DNA from 4 places in the Streptomyces sp. XY431 genome. Region 2 is predicted to be linked to each of the others. Evidence: riboswitches for the same ligand, from Rfam matches in the RefSeq annotation. Region 2 holds a riboswitch; each other region holds the start of a gene.
What was found. Region 2 has a riboswitch for cyclic di-AMP ahead of ADK60_RS36280 (transglycosylase family protein). Riboswitches for the same ligand answer to the same signal wherever they lie in the genome.

Region 1 (5,016 bases), on a different contig from region 2:
GGCGATGGTGACGTCCTCGGTCTCGCCGGAGCGGTGGGACATCATGCAGCGGTAGCCGTTGCGCTGGGCCAGCTCGACGGCGTCCAGGGTCTCGGTCAGCGAACCGATCTGGTTGACCTTCACCAGCAGCGCGTTGGCGGTGCCGGTCTCGATGCCGCGGGCCAGGCGGGCCGGGTTGGTGACGAACAGGTCGTCGCCGACCAGCTGGACCTTGTCGCCCAGCTTGTCGGTCATGGCCTTCCAGCCGTCCCAGTCCGACTCGTCCAGCGGGTCCTCGATCGAGACCAGCGGGTAGGCGGCGACCAGGCCGGCGTAGTACTCGATGAGCTCGGCGGAGGTGAGCCCCTTGCCCTCGAACTGGTAGGCGTCGTCCTCGTAGAACTCGGAGGCGGCGACGTCCAGGGCCAGCGCGATGTCCTTGCCCGGCACGTAGCCGGCCTTCTGGATGGCCTCGACGATGAGGTCGAGGGCCTCGCGGTTGGAGTCCAGGTTCGGGGCGAAGCCGCCCTCGTCGCCCAGACCGGTGGAGAGGCCGCGCTCCTTCAGCACGCCCTTGAGCGTGTGGTAGACCTCGACGCCCCAGCGGACGGCCTCGGAGAAGGACTCCGCGCCGATCGGAGCGATCATGAACTCCTGGATGTCGACGTTGGAGTCCGCGTGCGAGCCACCGTTGAGGATGTTCATCATCGGGACCGGCAGGACGTGCGCGTTCGGGCCGCCCAGGTAGCGGAACAGCGGCAGGTCGCTGGCCTCGGAGGCGGCGTGCGCGACGGCCAGCGAGACGCCGAGGATGGCGTTGGCGCCGAGCGAGGACTTGTCCGGGGTGGCGTCCAGGTCGAGCATGGCCTGGTCGATCAGGCGCTGCTCGGTGGCGTCGTAGCCGACCAGCTCCGGGCCGATCTGCTCGATGACGGCCAGGACGGCCTTCTCCACGCCCTTGCCGAAGTAGCGGTTCTTGTCGCCGTCGCGGAGCTCCAGGGCCTCGAAGGCACCGGTGGAGGCACCCGACGGGACAGCGGCACGGCCGGTGCTGCCGTCGTCGAGGCCGACCTCGACCTCGACCGTGGGGTTGCCGCGCGAGTCGAGAATCTCACGGGCTACGACGACATCGATGGACGGCACGAGGCATCTCCTAGCGGAAGCAGGTACCGGCTGACAGTGGGGTGCCGTCGGCCGGACGATTGCGGAGTCGTTACGACCAGAGCCTAACCGCACCGGCTGTCCGGGCCACGTCGACCTCGGCTCCGTCTCAGCGTGTGGCTGTGCTACCCACCGGTAGTTCACCTGGTTGCCCGGCCTCGGACGTCCCGGGGCGGGCGAAGGGGGCGGAACGGGCCGGTGCCGGCACGCCTTCCCGCCTGTCCACCCGTCCGCTTGCCCGCCTGTCCGCTTGCCCGCTGCCCGCCTGTCCGGTGACGGGCAGGCGGGTAGCGGGCAAGAGGAGTGGGCGGTGCGTCAGCCGAGGGCGAGGACCTGGCCGGGGACGATCAGGTCCGGGTCGCCGCCGACGGTGCCGCGGTTGCCGTCGTACAGGGCCTGCCAGCCGCCCTGGACACCCTGCGCGGTCGCGATCCCGGCGAGCGTGTCGCCGGAGCGGACGGTGTAGCCCTGGCCGGCCTGCGACTGCTGGGCCTGCTGGACCTGCGGGGCCTGCTGCGTCTGCTGCGTCTGCTGCGTCTGCTGCGGTGCGGGGGCGGTGCCCTGGCCCGCGTACTGCTGGTACACGCCCTGGTGGCTGGTCCAGTACCAGGCGCCGTTGTTCTGGTACCAGAACACCTTGGCGTCGGCGTCCCAGCCGGCCCGGCCGGAGAACGACGGCGCCTGCGACTGGGTCTGCTGCTGCGCCTGCTGCTGGACCTGCGGAGCCGGCTGGGCGTGCCTCGGCGCGTACTTCGGAGTCTGCTGGGTCTGCGGGTCCTGCTGGGCCTGCGACTTGGGGGCGGCGTGCTTCGGCGCGGCCTTCGGGGCCGGCTGCTCGATCTGCGCCTGCGGGGCCTGCTGCGGCGGCTGGGCCTGCGGCTTGGGGGCGGCCGGGGCGGCGTCCGCCGAGGTGTCGACCGCCGCCGGGGCACCGCCCTTGCTCAGACCGGCCTTCTTGGAGCACACCGGCCAGGCGCCCGGGCCCTGCGAGGCCAGCACCTTCTCGGCGACGGTGATCTGCGCCGCCTTCGAGGCCTGGTTGGCCTGCGGCGCGTAGGAGGTGCCGCCGAACGCCTTCCAGGTGCTGGAGGTGAACTGCAGGCCGCCGTAGAAGCCGTTGCCGGTGTTGATGCTCCAGTTGCCCCCGCTCTCGCACTGGGCGACCGCGTCCCAGGTCGAGGCCGGGGCGGCCGAGGCGCCGGTGGCGGTGAGGATCGGCATCGCCAGTCCGACACCGGCGACACCGGCGACGGCGATGGCCTTCTCGGTCTGGGTGCGGCGACGGTGACGGCCGGTTCCGACGAACAGCATGAAGAAGTCCCTCTCCGCACGCCTGCGAGGTGAGCTGTCGGGTTCGGACCGGGAGGTGGCCCGGCCGCACGGAGGCGGCTTCACCCCAAGCCGTGGGAGACGGCGCAAAGACCTGGTTCCCCCGCCCCTGCCCAGGGTTCTGGTCGGTTTCCGGTGACGCGGCGGGCAGGACTCGGCGTTCCGCGCACGGGACCCGCTTCCGCGGGCTCCCCGGAGAGTAGACAGATCTTCAGAGCAATCACAAGCTCATATCGCCGCTATCACACGGAAATCACGTCAGGTGATGGATTGCCTACCAACCGAAGAGGTATGTCCGGATTGATGGAGGTTCACACCCCCCGAAGCCGCCTCGCAGAGACTCCGCGTCAGCGTGTCGTGAGCCCCCCGTGAGTCCCCCCGTGAGTCCCCCTGTGAGTCCCCCTCAGTGAACTGCCGAGGGGTCGGCGGAGGTTGCCTCCGATGTCGCTTCCGGCGTGAACTCCACCGGAAGTTCACGAAGTCCACGCATGATCAGACCACCGCGCCAGCGCAGTTCCTCCGGGTCCGCGGCGAGCCGGAGGTCCGGCAGCCGGGACAGCAGGGTGGTCAGCGCGGCCCGCCCCTCCAGTCGCGCCAGCGGGGCGCCGATGCAGTAGTGGATGCCGTGCCCGAAGCCCAGGTGCGGGTTGTCCGCCCGGGCCAGGTCGAGGGTGTTCTCGTCCGCGAACCGTGCCGGGTCCCGGTCCGCCGCCGCCAGCACCACCAGCACCGGGTCGCCGACCGGGATCTCCACCCCGCCGATGGTCAGCGGGCTCGTCGCGAACCGCCAGGTGGCCAGCTCCACCGGGCCGTCGTAGCGCAGGAGTTCCTCGATCCCGGTCTCCAGCAGCCCACTCTCGCCGCGCCCGATCGACTCCTGGAGCAACGCTCGCTGCCCCGGGTTGCGCAGCAGCGCGTAGACGCCGTTGCCGATCAGGTTCACCGTCGTCTCGAAGCCTGCGAAGAGCAGGATGAAGGCCATCGCCGCGGCCTCGTTCTCGGTGAGGTGCTCACCGTGGTCGCTGGCCCGGATCAGCCCCGAGATCAGGTCGTCCCCGAGGTCCGCGCGCTTGCGGTGGATCAGCTCCGCGAGATAGGCCCGCATCCGCTTCACCGCCCGCCCCACGCCGCCGCGTTGGCCGCCGCCGTGGCGGATCATCATCCCGGCCCAGTCCCGGAAGTCGTCCTGGTCCTCGGCCGGCACCCCGAGCAGGTCGCAGATCGCGTAGATGGGGAGCGGGAAGGCGAACTCGTGGATGAGGTCGGCCGATCCGCGCGCCGCGAAACCGTCGATCAGCCGGTCCGTCAGCTGCTGCACCCGGGGCTCGAAGGCGGCCACCCGGCGCGGGGTGAAGGCCTTGGACACCAGGCGGCGCAGCCGGGTGTGGTCCGGCGGGTCGATGTTCAGCAGGTGCGTCATCAGGTCGGCCTGGCGCTCGCCCGGGATGCCGACCCGGCCGGTGCGGTGGGCCTGCTCGCTGTGGTGCGCCGGGTTCTTGGAGAGCCGGCTGTCCGCGAGCGCCTGGCGGGCGTCCGCGTACCGGGTGACCAGCCAGGCCTCCACCCCGCTGGGCAGGGTGGTCCGGTGCACCGGCTCGTGCTCGCGCAGCCACGCGTACGCCGGATACGGGTCGGCGGCGAACTCCCAGGTGAACAGGGGCGGACGGGCGGAAGCGGGCTGAGCTGGCATGGGTCGACGGTATCCCGGGCGCGTCCCAGGCACCGCACCGTGGACGCCGCCGTTCCCACCGCCCGGCGCTCGTTCCGGTGATCGTTCCGGTGATGGTGGGCAGGAGCAGGCGTGAGCCTGGTCACCTGAGGGGTAATTCCTGTTGCGGAGGATCCGGTCGTGCCTACGATCCTCCGCAAGATGTCCGTGGGCGCCGGTGCGGAGCCGCCCACAGGGAGGAGCAGGGCCATGCGGGTCACCGGTGCGGTCATCGTGATCGCGGTACTCGACGGCGGGTCGGGGGCGGGCCTCGCCCGCCGCTTCACCGCGGCGGGAGCCGCCGGGATGCTGATCGCCGACCAGCGGGGCGGGGTCGCCGAGGACCTCGCCACCGAGCTCGACCGGCCGGGCTGCCCGGTCGTCGGGGTGTGCGGCGACGTCCGCCGCCCCAGCGATGTCGCCGCGCTGGTCGACACCGCCGAGAAGCACCTGGGCCCGATCGACCTGTTCTGCGTGGCCGGGCCGGACGGCGAGCGGATCGTCTCCCTCTCCGACCTGCCGGCCCACCTAGACCTGGAGCGGCTCGCCGAACTCGTCGCGCTGGTCGGCGAGGCGATCGGCGAGGTCGTTCCGCCGCAGCGCCGTCCGGTGGCGGACGTCGCCGCGGTCTGAGGGGCCGGGGGCGGTCGGGGCTGCTTCGGCTGCTCGGTTGCTCGGGCTGCTCGGTTGCTCGGTTGCTCGGGCTGCGCGGTTACTCGGCGGGCTTCAGGCCCTCCGCGGCGCGCACCGTGTCGCGGTAGCCCCGCGCCGCCGCCCGCAGCGCGGCGTCCACGTCGAGCCCGGCATCGTGCGCACGCTGCGCCACCGCGAGCAGCAGC
Region 2 (5,016 bases):
GGTGGACGTGGGCGCGGCCCTTGGCGCTGCCCTCGACCCGGACGCTGCGGGTGAGGTTGAGCAGCTCGGCGCCGACGGTGACGCCCCCTCCGGCGGCGACCCTGGGGTGCGGGTACTTGAGAGGGGTCGTCAGGGTGACGGTGGTTCCGCTGACGGACCGGACGGTGACGAGGTCGTAGGCGGCGGCGAAGCCGTCCTGGTCGGGCGGGCCGGTCGGGGTGACGGCCAGTTCGTCGCCGGGCAGCCAGCCGGCGGGCGGGGCGGCCAGGTCGACGACGGTGTCGCCGGCCCTGAGCTCACGCTCGGCACGGACCCAGGCGGTCTTGGCGGCGCCGTCCAGCCGCAGGTAGCCGGCGCCGGTGACCCAGAGGCCGACGTCGGTGTCGACCACTTTCATGCCGTCGCCCTGGAAGCGCTTCTCGTCGACGGCGGGGAAGCGGAGGGTGTGGACCCGGTCGCCGTCGGGGGCGAGGGCGAGGGCGCCGCGGATCTCGACGTTGCCCGCGGCGGCGAGGGTGAGGGTGCGGTCGGCGGCGAAGGTGAGGCTGCCGCCCGGCTCGACCAGCAGGGAGCCGACCTCGGCGTCGGTGTCGAGCAGGACCTTGTCGGTGATCCGGACGGCGCTGCGCGGTCCGGGCGGGCTGCCGCCCCAGCCGGCCCGGTCGGACCAGCGGCGGCCGCCCTGGTCGACGGTGGGCGCGGGGGCGGGCTGCTCGGGCGGTCCGGTGCCCGGGGCGGCGGTGGCGGCCGGCGGGGCGGCGCCGTGGCCGCCGTCCTGGCCCATCGGGGCGGCCGCCCCGGGCGGGTCGGTGCCGACGACGGCGGCCGGGGTGACCAGCCGGGTCTCGCCGGTCAGCGAGCGGCGCAGGACCTCCTCGCCGCTGATCGCCGCGAAGGCGGTGCCGACGGCCAGCCAGCGCAGTAATGCGCGGCGGCTTACGGGAGTTCGGGGTGGTTCGGGCGGGATGTCCGCTCTGCGATGTTTTGCCCTGCGATGCGCCCCGCGTGGCCTGGCGGCCGGACGGGCGGCGTCCGACTCCTCGTCGATGCCCATCGGTGCGTAGCCCTCCCCCCGGGCGGCTGCGTCGGCGCCGGCATGGTGCCGACACTCTGAAGCATAGGCAGTTGTGTTGGCCATGACGGGCGTTGCCGGAAATCGGTCATTTCTGATCATGAAGGACAGCGGTTCAGCACGGCTTTCGTAAACTGTGACGGTCATCACACATGTTTGCGGTTTGAAGCCGCCTCTGCTTAACGTGCTCCCCGTTCGTGGCCACACGGACCCAGCCCGTCCGCGACGCCGAGTCCTGCCGTCGGGCGTGCTGGCAGCGCAATACATCACGGCAGGAGCGGGGGAACCACAGGTAGTTCGCCCAGGACCGGTCCACGGACCGGACCCGGGCTAGGGGTGAAGCCGCGTCCACAGCGCGGCCGGGCTACTCCGGCCCGAATCCGACAGCTCACCTCGCAGGCGTGGGAGAGGACCACGTCTTCATGCTGCCCACCAACGGCACCCGTCTGTCCGGCCGCACCCGCCGCGCGATCGCCGCCCTCGGCGTCGCGGGCATCGGCCTCACCGTTCCGTGCCTCACCGCCGGCACCGCCTCGGCCGCCTCCGTCGCCACCTGGGACAAGGTCGCCCAGTGCGAGAGCACCGGCAACTGGAGCATCAACACCGGCAACGGCTTCTACGGCGGCCTCCAGTTCACCAACTCCACCTGGGCCGGGTTCGGCGGCACCGCCTTCGCCGCCCGTGCCGACCTCGCCACCAAGGACCAGCAGATCGCGATCGCCGAGAAGGTGCTCGCGGTGCAGGGCCCCGGCGCCTGGCCGGTCTGCTCGGTCCAGGCCGGTCTGACCAAGGGCGGCACCCCCGCCGCCGTGGACACCTCGGCCGCCGCCGCACCGGCCGCCAAGACCCCGGCCCCGGCCGCCAAGCCCGCCGCCGAGCCCGAGAACCCGGCCCCGGCCGCCTCCGACGCCGCCCAGCAGCGCACCGGCGCCCAGGACTGGCAGAAGTGGCACCGCCAGGCGGGCCAGGATGCCTCCGCCGACTACACCGTGGTCGCCGGCGACTGGCTCTCCTCCATCGCCGACAAGAACAACGTCCAGGGCGGCTGGGAGCGGCTGTACGAGCTCAACCGCGCCACCCTGGCCGAGGGCCCGCACAGCATCTACCCGGGCCAGCACCTGACCCTCGGCGACCGCGCCGAGGCGAAGGCCCCGGCCGCCGACAAGTCCGGCCAGGGCTTCGACTGGTTCAACCGCGCCAAGGACGCGCAGAACGGCTCCGGGACCGCCGCCAAGCCGGCCGCCGAGCCCGCCGCGAAGGCCGAGACCCCGGCCCCCGCCCCGGCCGCCACCGGCAGCATGGCCGCCGCCGTCTCCTTCGCCCAGTCGAAGGTCGGCCAGGCCTACGTCTACGGCGGCACCGGCAACGGCGGCTGGGACTGCTCCGGCCTGACCCAGGCCGCGCTGCGCGCCGCGGGCGTCTCCGTCCCGCGCGTCGCCGCCGACCAGGCCGCCGCGTCCACGCACGTCTCGCTGGACTCGCTCAAGGCCGGCGACCTGCTGTTCTGGTCCAACAACGGCCAGGACTCCGGCGTCTACCACGTCGCGCTCTACGTCGGCGACGGCAAGTACGTCGAGGCCGCCAACCCGAGCTCGGGCGTGCGGGTCCAGACCGTCGCCAACTGGGCTCCGGACTTCGCCGGCCGGGTCTGATCCGGTAGCACCTGGCCCCCGGGGAGAGTCGTCGCTCCTCCCCCCGGGGGCCGAGGCGTGCCCGCCTGCGGCACCGCCGCGACCACGGTCCCGGACAGTCATGGTCAAAGCCCGTCCCGGCGGGCATGCTGCTGCTCAGCACCCGAGGAGGAGTCACCATGGCCCAGGTCACCGTCTCGCTCGACGCCAATCTCGCCATCGACGCGATGATGCTGTCCGGCACCAAGAACCCGCAGGACGCCGTCGAACTGATCCTCCGCGACTTCCTGGAGCGGGGCCGGCGTACCGGGACCCGTACCGGTGACGCCGCCGACGGCCACCGGGTCACCCCGGACCGGCCCATCGTCCAGGAGGGCTGAGCGGAACGCCGAGGGGCCCGGGAGCGGTTCGCTCCCGGGCCCCTCGTGGTGTCCCTCGTGATGTCTCCTCAGCGCGCGCGGCCCCCGGTCGAGCCGCGCATCACCAGCTCCGGCTGGAACATGAACTCCCCGCGCTGGACGGCGTTCCCGCCGACCTCCTCCAGCAGGGCGTCCACGGCCGCGTTGGCCATCGCCTCCACCGGCTGGCGGACCGTGGTCAGCGGCGGCTCGGTGAAAGCTATCAGCGGCGAGTCGTCGAAGCCGACCACCGAGACGTCCTGAGGCACCGCCAGGCCCCGCTGACGGACTGCCCGGATCGCGCCGAGCGCCATCATGTCGCTGCCGCAGACGATCGCCGTGCAGCCCTTGTCCAGCAGCGCCCCGGCCGCCGCGTGCCCGCCCTCCACGCTGAACAGCGTGTGCCGGACGAGCTCCTCGGCCTCCTCCCGGGTGTGCCCGAGCACCTCCCGCAGGGCCGCCGTGAAGCCCTCGATCTTGCGCAGCACCGGCACGTACCGCCGCTGCCCGACGGCCAGCCCGATCCGCTCGTGGCCGAGTTCGGCCAGGTGCTGGACGGCCATCCACATCGCGGCCCGGTCGTCCGGCGAGATGAACGGCGCGTCGATCTTCTCGCTGTAGCCGTTGATCAGCACGAACGGCACCCCGCGCCCGGCCAGCCGGGCGTAGCGGTCGTGGTCGGCGGTGCTGTCGGCGTGCAGGCCCGAGACGAAGACGATGCCCGCCACGCCCCGGTCGACCAGCATCTCGACCAGCTCGTCCTCGGTGGAGCCGCCGGGGGTCTGGGTGCAGAGCACCGGCGTGTAGCCGTGCCGGCTCAGCGCCTGCTCGATCACCTGGGCCAGCGCCGGGAAGATCGGATTGCTCAGTTCCGGGGTGATCAGTCCGATCAGCCCGGCACTGCGCTGGCGCAGCCGGGTCGGCCGCTCGTAGCCGAGCACGTCCAGCGCCGCCAGCACGGTCTGCCGGGTGGCGGCGGAGACGTTCGCCTTGCCGTTGAGCACGCGGGAGACGGTGGCCTCACTGACCCCCGCCTGCGCCGCGATGTCTGAGAGTCGCGCCGTAGTCACGGTCCCAGAGCCTATTGCAACCACGTCAGACCGCCCACCAGTCGGTGCTGTCCGCGGCCAGCAGCGCCTCGCCGTCGACGACCCGGGGGTCGGCGCCGGCGGAGGTCAGCAGCAGCCGGCCGGGCGCGGGTATCCGGACCGGGGCGCCGGTGGTGTTGACGGTGCAGACGAAGGAGCCGCGGCGGAAGGCCAGGGTGCCCTCGGGGCTCTCCAGCCACTCGACCTCCCGGCCGGCGCCGAGGTCGGCGGTGTCCCGGCGGAGGGCCAGCGCGGACCGGTACAGCTCCAGGGTGGAGGTCGGGTCGCCGGTCTGCGCCTCGACGCTGAGTGCGGCCCACTCGGCGGGCTGCGGCAGCCAGGACGGGCCGCCGGCGTCCGGGCCGAAGCCGTACGGGGCCTCGGCGCCGGACCACGGGATCGGGACCCGGCAGCCGTCGCGGTAGCCGTCCTGGCCGGCCTGGCGGAAGAAGGACGGGTCCTGGCGGACCTCGTCGGGCAGGTCGGTGACGTCCGGCAGGCCGAGCTCCTCGCCCTGGTAGACGTAGGCGGAGCCGGGCAGGGCGAGCATCAGCAGGGTCGCGGCACGGGCGCGGCGCAGGCCGAGCGCGCGGTCACCGGGGGTGCGGATCTGGGTACCGAGGCCGGGCGGGTTGGCGAACCGGGTGGCGTGCCGGGTGACGTCGTGGTTGGAGAGCACCCAGGTGGTGGGGGCGTCGACCGGGCGCATCGAGTCGAGCGAGAGGTCGATCACCGCGCGCAGCTCGGCGGCGTCCCAGGAGGTGCCCAGGTACTGGAAGTTGAAGGCCTGGTGCAGCTCGTCGGGGCGGACGTAGTTGGCGGTGCGC
Region 3 (5,016 bases), on a different contig from region 2:
CGTTCCGCCCGCGAGGGGCGCGGCGTCGAGGACATGCGGTTGCGGCTGCTGCTGGACACGGTGCTGCAGTCGGCCCAGGGCCTCCAGCGGGAGCTGGCGCTGCCGGTCTCCCAGATCCGTCCGGCGGACCTGGTGGAGGCGGTGGTGCCGGGTTCGGCCTCGCCGCACGACGTGGCGCGGCGCGGGCTGGCCGAGGACGACCCGGCGCTGCTGGACCAGCTGCTGGCGATCCCGCAGGTCCATCTGGTGGTGGACGGCTACAACGTCACCAAGACGGGCTATCCGACGCTGCCGCTGGAGCAGCAGCGGATCCGGTTGCTGGGCGGACTGGCGATGCTGGCGCAGCGCACCCAGGCGGAGGTCACCTGTGTGTTCGACGGCCAGGACCTCGACGTGCCGGTGATCATGGCGCCGCCGCGCGGGGTGCGGGTGCGGTTCAGCCGGACCGGTGAGACGGCGGACGAGCTGATCCGCCGACTGGTCCGGGCCGAGCCGCAGGGCCGCCCGGTGGTGGTGGTCTCGGCGGACAAGGAGGTGGCGGACGGCGTGCGGAAGGCGGGCGCGCGCCCCGTGGCCTCGGTGCTGCTGCTGAACCGGCTGGCCCGCCCCTAGGGCGTGCCCTGGTTCCCGGGGTCGCGGACCGAGGGTCATGACGGCTGGTCAGCGCCGGGATTGCGGTCTTGTGCGGGTTTCGTGAAGTCCGGGTGCGGGCGGCAGGTTCACGTAATCGTGGGAGTGGCGCGAAGCGTGGATCTTCACTAGGGTCTGGCGTCAAACCTATTTTCCGGATTCTCACCCCATCGGGTGAGGCCATTGGAAGAAGGAGCCGGTCCTTTTGGCCTCCCACCGCCGTCCCAAGCAGCCGAGCCGCGCGCGGGTCTCCGTGCTCACCGCGGCCGCTGCGACCGCGGTCGCTCTCTCCGCCCAGGTCGCCGCCCACGCAGCGCCGAGCCCGTCGCCCAAGAAGGACGACGTCAAGGCGCAGATCGACCAGCTGAACGAGGAGGCCGAGCAGGCCACCGAGCGGTACAACGGCGCCAAGGAGCGGGCCGACCAGCTGCGCAAGCAGGCGGACCAGCTCCAGGACCAGGTCGCCCGCGGCCAGGAGCAGATGACCCAGCTTCAGGCGGGGCTGGCCGAGGTGGCGGGCGAGCAGTACCGCACCGGCGGCATCGACCCGTCCGTCCAGCTGATGCTCACCTCCGACCCGTCCGGGTACCTGGACAAGGCCTCCAGCGTGCAGCAGGCCAGCTCCAGCCAGGCCGAGGCGCTCAAGGGCCTGCAGGACCAGCAGCGCCGGCTCGACCAGCAGAAGAGCGAGGCGGCCGCCGTGCTGGCCTCGCTGGACACCACCACCAAGGACCTGAACCAGTCCAAGGCCGAGGTCGGCAAGAAGCTCAAGGACGCCCAGGACCTGCTGAACTCGCTCAGCGCCGCCGATCGCGCGGCCGTGAAGGCGGCGCAGCAGCAGGCCGACCGCGCCTCGCGCGGCACCGAGCGCACCGACCTGGGCAGCCTGCCGCAGGCCAGTGGCATGGCCGGCGCCGCGGTTTCCAACGCGATGGGCAAGCAGGGCTCGCCGTACGTCTGGGGCGCCACGGGCCCGAGCACCTTCGACTGCTCCGGCCTGATGGTCTGGGCGTACGGGAAGGCCGGCGTCTCGCTGCCGCGGACCTCGCAGGCGCAGGGCAACTACGGCACCCGGGTGCCGTCCCTGGCCGAGGCCCAGCCGGGCGATCTGATCATCTACCGCCCCGACCGCAGCCACGTCGGTATGTACATCGGCAACGGCATGGTGGTGCACGCGCCGCACACCGGTGACGTGGTGAAGGTGATGAAGGCCGACGCCATGCAGATCAACACGATCCGCCGGGTCTGACGGTCCGCCACGACACTCCCGGGGGCGGTTCTCGGCCTCTGTGATCAGCGCCACCTCCGATCGGGGGTGGCGCTGGGGTTTGGGTCGGGCGTTCGGCCGTCCAGGTGGAAATGATCAGCCTGATGTGGGGATGTGATCACGCTCGGTCATATTCACAAAGGAACTTGGGAATTCTTCTGGCTTTTTTCTGACAAGGATTTGAACGGATCACGGATCTGTTACTAGGGTCGTGCTTCGAACCTCGCACAGTCGATCACCCAGCCTGGGTGGCGGTGGGGTTCACCGCCGAGTTCGCGAAGCAGCCGGGCGGGGCCTCAGGTGCCCGCCCGAACCAGACCCAGCAGTCCGGGGTCAGCTGTGGAGCGGAGCCGGGGAACCACGTTCCTCCGGGGTGAATCGGCGCCAGGTCGGCCGCTCGCGCGGACGGTGAGGCGTCGTAGGGCACGCTTCCGCCCGAACCCGTCAGCTCACCCGGTAGGCGGATGAGGAAGAAGGAGTCCGCCTTCGTGGCGTCCCATCGTCGTCCCAAGCCCGCCGGCCGTACCCGGGTCTCGATCATGACCGGTCTCGCCGCCGCTGCCGTCGCCCTCTCCGCGCAGTCCGGCGCCCACGCCGACCCCGCGCCGACCAAGGACCAGGTCAAGGAGCAGGTCGACCAGCTCAACGAGCAGGCCGAGGTCGCGACCGAGAAGTACAACGGCGCCCAGGCCAAGCAGCAGGAGCTGCAGAAGCAGGTCGCCGAGCTGCAGGACAAGGTGGCCCGCCAGCAGGCCGTGGTGACGGAGGCCCAGGGCGGCCTCTCCGAGATCGCCGGCGAGCAGTACCGCACCGGCGGCATATCGCAGACCGTCCAGCTGATGCTGTCCGCCAGCCCGGACAACTTCCTCAGCCAGGCCGACGCCCTGAACCAGGCCGGTTCCACCCAGTCCGGCGCGCTGAAGGAGCTCCAGGAGCAGCAGCGCAGGCTCGACCAGGACCGCACCGAGACCCAGACCAAGCTCGGCGAGCTGGAGTCCACCACCCAGCAGCTGAAGACCTCCAAGGACGAGGTCCAGGGCAAGCTGGCGAAGGCCCAGCAGCTGCTCAACACCCTCACCGAGCAGGAGCGCCAGGCCCTCCGCGCGGCCGAGGAGAAGGCCGCCGCCGAGGCCAAGGCGAAGGCGGACGCCGCGAAGGCCGAGGCCGCCAAGGCCGCCAAGGCGAAGGCGGACGCCGAGCGCGCCACCCGCGACACCAACCGCAGCGACCTGAGCGCGTCCGCACCCACCTCCGCGTCGACGCCCGCGCCCGCCGCCGCGGCCAAGCCGGCCGCGCCCGCCGCCAACGGCTCGCGCGCCGCCGCCGCTATCGCCGCCGCCGAGAGCAAGCTCGGTGCCCCGTACGTCTACGGCGCCACCGGCCCGAACTCCTTCGACTGCTCCGGCCTCACCGGCTGGGCGTACGCCCAGGCGGGTGTGTCGCTGCCGCGCACCTCGCAGGAGCAGGCCAACGCCGGTACCCGGATCGGCTCGGACATCTCCCAGGCCCAGCCCGGCGATCTGGTGATCTTCTACGGCGACCGCCACCACGTCGGCATCTACGTCGGCGGCGGCCAGGTCATCCACGCCCCGAAGCCGGGTGCGTCGGTCCGCTACGAGTCGGCGTCCAACATGCCGGTCAACACCATCGTGCGCCTCTGACCCCCGGGTCGGCAGACTCCCGGCAGGCCCGGTCTCCCCTCGGGGGAGGCCGGGCCTGCGGCTTTCCCCCGGTCACCGGGAACTCCGGCGGGCGAACCGGTCTGATGTCCGATCAGTGACTGAATATTCGGATTCGGAGGGGTTTGGAAACGGTTGCCCTGACTCGCTAACGTCTGCCACCGGACGCCCGCTTCGACAGCCGCCCGGTCCGGTGCGGCGGCGGGTCCGGGCCCAGGATCGGAGCCGACGTCGAATGACCGCGCACCGCCGTTCCCCGCTGTCAGGTGTCCACACGCTCGCCCGGGCGCTGGTGCTCACCGCGGCGGCCACCACCGCGCTGGGCGTGGCGACCGGCGGCACCGCGCAGGCGGCTCCCGGCGCGCCCGACACCCCGGCGAACCGCAAGGACGTCAAGGCCCAGGTGGAGCAGCTCTACGACGAGGCCGAGCAGGCCTCGGAGCGGTTCAACGCCGCCCAGGAGGCCCAGCAGCGGCTCCAGCACGAGACCGGCACGCTCCAGCAGCAGATCGCCCTCTCCCAGGACGAGCTCAACCAGCTGCGCGGCGACCTCGCCACCGTGGCCGGGGCGGAGTACCGGGGCGGCGGGATGGCACAGACCGTCCAACTGATGCTCTCCACCGACCCGGAGGGCTACCTCTCCCGGGCCCGCAGCCTCGACCAGGCCGCCGAGCGGCAGAACGAGACCCTGCACGAGGTGCTGGGCCGTCAGCGGGTGCTCGACCAGCGCCGGGCCGAGGCCTCGGCCAAGCTCGCCGAGCTGGAACAGACCCGCAAGGCGCTGGCCGACGGCAAGCAGCAGATCCAGCAGCGGCTCACCAGGGCGCAGCGGCTGCTCAACAGCCTCGGCGCCACCGAACGCGCCCGGCTCGCCGCCCAGGACGCCCGCGAGGCCGAGCAGCGCGCCACCCGGGGCACCGACCGGCTGGACCTCGGCACCACCCCGCCCGCCTCCGAGCGCGGCGGCGCCGCGCTGGCCGCCGCGGTGCGGATGATCGGCTCGCCCTACGTCTACGGATCCACCGGGCCCAAGGCCTTCGACTGCTCCGGTCTGATGTACTACAGCTGGCGGCAGGCCGGAGTGACCCTGCCGCGCACCTCGCAGGCCCAGGCGTACGCCGGGCAGCGGGTCAGCATCTCCGAAGCACGGCCGGGAGACCTGGTGATCTTCTACCGGGACATGCACCACGTCGGGATGTACGCCGGCGGCGGGGTGATCGTGCACGCCCCCTACCCGGGGGCCCGGGTGCGCTACGAGAGCGTCAACGCCATGCCGGTCTCGGGGGTGATCCGGCTCTGAGCCGCCCGCACCCCGCCGGCGGCCGAGGCCCGTCCCGGCGCACCGCCCTGCTGCTCGCGGCCGGCGGCCTCGCCCAGCTGTCGCTGCCCGGCGCCGTCCCCGCGCGGCCCGCCGCGGCGGCCTCGGACGAGTACGCCGAG
Region 4 (5,016 bases), on a different contig from region 2:
ACAACAAGGCAAGGCTTGCCTAATCATCGCCCGATTCGTGCGCTATTGACCTCAGGCCCGCGCCCCACACCCGCACAGCATCGAGATTTCCGAGCCCGCCGACACCGATCTGATCGGTAGTCTGCTGACTGCCGCCTACCCCGAAAGCCTCATCCCCACCAGGAGCAGCCGGACTCCGAACCAGAACCCTTCGCGCACTCCCGGCCCGCCCCACCCTGGCGACACCTTGCCCTCGCCCCCTCAAGTCATTAGGTTAGGCTCACCTAACTATAAGGTCAGCTCGTCCGCCGGAGGTCCCGATCCCATGAGCCCGCACCCGCAGCACGATGCCGAGATTCCCGAGCCCAACGCCGCCGAACGGATCGGCAGCCTGCTGACCGCCACCTCCTCGGTGGTCCTCCGCACCGGCGGCGAGCAGCACGAACTCTCCACCCCCGTCTCGGTGCACGGCTCCCGGCTCCGGTTGCGCGCGCCGCTCGACTCCCCGGTGACCTCCGCCGCCGCCCGCGAGCAGGACGGCCTCGCCGTCGTGCTCGGCCTCACCGACATCGCCCCGGTGGCCGTCCGTGACCGGGTCCGCGGGCGTCTCACCCTGGCCGGGCGGCTCCACCTCGCCCACCTCGCCGACGACGGCCTGAGCGTGCACCTCCACCTGGACGTCGCGCACGCCGTGCTCTCGACCCCGTACGGCACCACCGCGATCACCGGCGCCGACCTCGCGGCGGCCGCCCCCGACCCGCTGGCCCGCTACGAGGCCGGACTGCTCACCCACCTCGCCGACGACCACCCCGACGCGCTCGCCGTACTCACCCGGCTGCTCGACCCGGCACTGCTCGCCGACCGTCCCGACATCCGCCCGCTCGCCCTCGACCGGTACGGCCTGGTGCTCCGCCTGGACCACCCGTACGGCCACCGCGACGTCCGGCTGGTCTTCCTCGAACCGGCCCGCGACGCCGACGAGTTCGGTCACCGGGTGCACCAACTGCTGGCCGCCGCCGAGCAGGAGCCCGCCGCTCACCGGTCCTGAACCCAAAGGAAGCCGAACCAGCCTTCCCCGCAACGACACTGACGCGTGGTCAACTCTGCGGCAGCGGACCCCGGCACGACGACGGCCGGCCCGGCCCACGAGAAAGATCTCGCGAGCCGGGCCGGCCGGCAGGACGGGCGTGTCCCGCGCCCGTCGATCCGCTCAGGTGCGGCGTCCACCCGGTCCAGCGGTCACCCGACATGACCATTCCGGGAGGTCGTTTTCGCCCCGCACCCAGCGGTGGCAGATGATCCGACCGAGGGTCAGATCGCGACGCCGTGCGCCCGCAGGTAGGCGATCGGGTCGATGTCCGAGCCGTACTCCGAGCCCGTGCGGATCTCGAAGTGCAGGTGCGGGCCGGTCACGTTGCCGGTCGCACCGGAGAGGCCGATCTGCTGGCCGGCGGTGACGGTCTGACCGATGGACACGCCGATCGAGGACAGGTGCGCGTACTCGGCGTACTTGCCGTCGGCGAGCTTGATCTCGACCTCGTTGCCGTAGGCGCCGCCGTTGCCGGCCTTCACCACGGTGCCGGCCGCGACCGCGCGCAGCGGGGTGCCGGTGGCAGCGACGAAGTCGGCGCCGGTGTGGTGGCCGGAGGCCCACATCGAGCCGGCCACGCCGTAGGCGGTGCCGAGCTTCGGGTTGGCCAGCGGGGCGAAGAAGCCGGAGGTGGCGGCGACCGGAGCCGCGGCGGCCGGCTTCGCGACCGGGGCGACGACAGCTTGAACGGCGGGCTGGGCAGCCGGCTTGGCAGCCGGGGCCGCCGGCTTCGCGGCCGGAGCGGCCGGCTTCACCGAGTCCTGCGAGGTCTGCGCCTTGGCGGCGGGAGCGGCCGGCTTGGCGGCCTCGGCCGGGGCGGCGGGCTTCGCGGCCTCGGCGGCCTTGGCGCCGAGCGCGAGGTGCTGACCCGGGAAGATGAGGTTCGGGTTGGCGCCGATGACCGAGCGGTTGTGCTCGAACAGCGCCTTCCAGCCACCCTCGACGTTCTTCGCGTCGGCGATCTTCGACAGGGTGTCCCCGCCGACGACCTTGTAGTCGACCGGAGCGGCCGGAGCGGCCTCGGCGGCGGGAGCGGCGGCGGCAGCCGGGGCAACCGGAGCGTTCTCGGCGGCAGCCGGCGCGGCGTCGACGCTGGCGGCGCCGGTCCAGGTGCTGCTCTGCTGCGTCTGGCCGGCGGCCGGGGCCTCGTGCGCCTGGGCGGTGACGGTGGTCACCAGCGGAAGGGCGAAGGCGGCGCCGGTGACGGCGGTGGCGATGCCGATGCGGACGGCGCGGGGCATGGCGATACGACGTGCCTGTGCGGGCATGGAAGCTGTCCTCTCCGACGCCTGCGAGGTGAGCTGTCGGGTTCGGGCTGGAGTTGCCCGGCCGCAGAGAAATGCGGCTTCACCCCAAGCCGGACCGTCAATTCGGGTCCGGCGACTTACCTGTGGGTCCCCCGCTCCTGCCGTACAGAGTTCGTTGCGAACCACCGGGCAGCGGCAGGACTAGGCGTTCCACCCGGTGGCCACCCGGGCTGACGCCGGGCGGTCGCTGAACTAAAACCCATCCGTTCGGGTGAAGCAATGTCGATCTCCGGAACCCGGGACCAAAGTCCGGAACACCGTGACGCTCCGCATCAGGGATATGCACAGTACGCACACAATCCATTCACTGCGCGCACGTGATCCGCCACCCTCCGCCGATGTCGTCATCAGTGCGCACACGATCACTCACGGAACGGACATCCCCGACACACCCCCGGTGACCCTTGTCACTTCGGCCCCGGGGGCCCCACCATGGGCCGTGACCACCACCGATGCAGGCACCCTGCGGTTGGGCACCGCGCAGGGTCGCTGGGTACTTCTGGCGACGGTGCTCGGTTCCAGCATGGCGATGCTCGACGGAACCGTCGTGAACGTCGCACTGCCCCGGATCGGCACCGATCTCGGCGCCCAACTCGACGCCCTGCAATGGACGCTCAACGCCTATCTGCTCACCCTGGCGGGCCTGATCCTGCTCGGCGGCGCGCTCGGCGACCGGTACGGACGGCGGCGGATCTTCCTGCTGGGCGTGGTCTGGTTCGCCGCCGCGTCCGCCGCCTGCGCCGCCGCGCCGACCATCGAGGTGCTGATCGCGGCCCGCGCCGTGCAGGGCATCGGCGGAGCGCTGCTCACCCCGGGCTCGCTGGCGATGCTCCAGGCGGTGTTCCATCCGGACGACCGCTCGGCGGCGGTCGGCCTCTGGTCCGGCCTCGGCGGGGTGTCGGCGGCGGTCGGCCCGTTCCTCGGCGGCTGGCTGGTGGACGGCCCGGGCTGGCGCTGGATCTTCCTGCTGAACCTGCCGCTGGCCGCGATGGTGATCGTGGTGGCCGCCCGGCACGTCCCGGAGAGCCGGGACGAGAGCTCGACCGGACGCTTCGACGTGCTCGGCGCGGTGCTGGCCGCCCTCGCGCTCGGCTCGATCACCTATGCGCTGACCGCCGCCGGGGGCGGACTCTCCGCCACGGTCTGGGTCACCGGCACGGCCGGCCTCCTGCTCGGCGCCGCCTTCATTGTGGTCGAGCGCCGCACCCCGGAGCCGATGCTGCCGCTGGGCCTGTTCTCCTCACGGCTGTTCACCGCCGTCAACCTGGTCACCCTCGCCGTGTACGCGGCGTTCAGCGGGGTCTTCTTCCTCCTGGTCGTCCAGCTGCAGATCGTCTCCGGCTTCTCCCCGCTGGTCTCCGGACTGGCACTGGTGCCGATCACCGTGATCATGCTGGCGCTCTCCGCCCGGGCGGGCCGGCTGGGCAAACGGATCGGCCCCCGGCTGCCGCTCACCGTCGGCCCGCTGCTGTGCGCGGTGGGCGTGCTGCTGATGCTGCGGATCGGGCCCGACGCCTCCTACTGGACGGACGTGCTGCCGGCCGTCGCGGTGATGGGGAGCGGGATGGTGCTGCTGGTCGCACCGCTGACCGCGACCGTGCTGGCGGCGGTCGAAGTACGGCACGCGGGCATCGCGAGCGGGGTCAACAACGCCGCGGCCCGGGCGGCCGGTCTGCTGGCGGTCGCCGCACTGCCCGCGCTGGCGGGTCTGAGCGGCGACGCCTACCAGGTGCCGTCGGCGGTCGACTCCGCCTTCCACACCGCGATGCTGATCTGCGCCGGACTGCTCGTGGCGGGCGGACTCACCGCCCTGGCCACCGTCCACGGCAACGTCCTGGCCCCGGAGGACCACCACCCGGTGGCCGAACCGGACTGCCGCTACGCCTGCGGCACCAACGCGCCACCCCTCGACCCCGGCCACCCGGCCCCACCTCTGGACCCGGGCCGCCCCGCCCTTCCCCTCGACCCGGGCCACCCCGCCCCGGAACAGGGCTGAGCCTCCTCAGCAGAAGCCAAGCCCCCGGAACACACCGAGGGCCCCGCCGCCTCGACGGCGACGGGGCCCGGTAACCGGGGTCGGACAACCGTCAGAGGATGTCGCCCGGCGCGTACTTGGCGGCCTCCGGGTACGCGGCCGCGACGGCCTCGACCTGCCGGACGACCTCGGCGACCTGGGCGCCGGCCGCACCGGTGAAGGAGAGCCGGTCGGCCAGCAGCGCGTCCAGCCCGGCCCGGTCCAGCGGGATCCGGTCGTCGTTCGCCAGCCGGTCCAGCAGCTCGTTCTCCCGGGCCCCGGCCCGCATCGCGAGCGCGGAGGCGACGGCGTGCTCCTTGATGACCTCGTGCCCGGTCTCCCGGCCGACGCCCGCGCGCACCGCGCCCATCAGCACCTTGGTGGTGGCCAGGAACGGCAGGTAGCGGTCCAGCTCTGCCTCGACCACGGCCGGGAAGGCGCCGAACTCGTCGAGGACGGTCAGGAAGGTCTCCAGCAGGCCGTCGAAGGCGAAAAAGGCGTCCGGCAGCGCGACCCGGCGGACCACCGAGCAGGAGACGTCGCCCTCGTTCCACTGGTCGCCGGCCAGCTCGCCGGTCATCGACGCGTAGCCGCGCAGGATCACCGCGAGGCCGTTGACACGCTCG

Region 1: another riboswitch for cyclic di-AMP. It lies ahead of ADK60_RS47955 (LysM peptidoglycan-binding domain-containing protein); the one in region 2 lies ahead of ADK60_RS36280 (transglycosylase family protein).
Region 3: another riboswitch for cyclic di-AMP. It lies ahead of ADK60_RS21615 (C40 family peptidase); the one in region 2 lies ahead of ADK60_RS36280 (transglycosylase family protein).
Region 4: another riboswitch for cyclic di-AMP. It lies ahead of ADK60_RS02950 (M23 family metallopeptidase); the one in region 2 lies ahead of ADK60_RS36280 (transglycosylase family protein).

The regions. Positions count from the first base shown of each region.
Region 1 is NZ_LGDO01000510.1:726-5,741, forward strand. Features, by position in the region: gene eno (phosphopyruvate hydratase) at 1-1,122, opposite strand, end outside; gene ADK60_RS47955 (LysM peptidoglycan-binding domain-containing protein) at 1,456-2,451, opposite strand; cyclic di-AMP (ydaO/yuaA leader) riboswitch at 2,457-2,606, opposite strand; gene ADK60_RS37645 (cytochrome P450 family protein) at 2,873-4,159, opposite strand; gene ADK60_RS37650 (SDR family NAD(P)-dependent oxidoreductase) at 4,388-4,810, shown strand; gene ADK60_RS37655 (nucleoside triphosphate pyrophosphohydrolase) at 4,890-5,016, opposite strand, start outside.
Region 2 is NZ_LGDO01000503.1:17,387-22,402, reverse strand. Features, by position in the region: gene ADK60_RS36285 (hypothetical protein) at 1-1,054, opposite strand, end outside; cyclic di-AMP (ydaO/yuaA leader) riboswitch at 1,320-1,487, shown strand; gene ADK60_RS36280 (transglycosylase family protein) at 1,474-2,724, shown strand; gene ADK60_RS36275 (hypothetical protein) at 2,883-3,083, shown strand; gene ADK60_RS36270 (LacI family DNA-binding transcriptional regulator) at 3,152-4,171, opposite strand; gene ADK60_RS36265 (glycoside hydrolase family 13 protein) at 4,197-5,016, opposite strand, start outside.
Region 3 is NZ_LGDO01000230.1:85,427-90,442, reverse strand. Features, by position in the region: gene ADK60_RS21625 (NYN domain-containing protein) at 1-612, shown strand, start outside; gene ADK60_RS21620 (C40 family peptidase) at 836-1,879, shown strand; cyclic di-AMP (ydaO/yuaA leader) riboswitch at 2,209-2,375, shown strand; gene ADK60_RS21615 (C40 family peptidase) at 2,386-3,558, shown strand; gene ADK60_RS21610 (C40 family peptidase) at 3,812-4,876, shown strand.
Region 4 is NZ_LGDO01000015.1:1,635-6,650, forward strand. Features, by position in the region: gene ADK60_RS02945 (DUF2470 domain-containing protein) at 305-1,027, shown strand; gene ADK60_RS02950 (M23 family metallopeptidase) at 1,291-2,337, opposite strand; cyclic di-AMP (ydaO/yuaA leader) riboswitch at 2,341-2,506, opposite strand; gene ADK60_RS02955 (MFS transporter) at 2,816-4,372, shown strand; gene purB (adenylosuccinate lyase) at 4,464-5,016, opposite strand, start outside.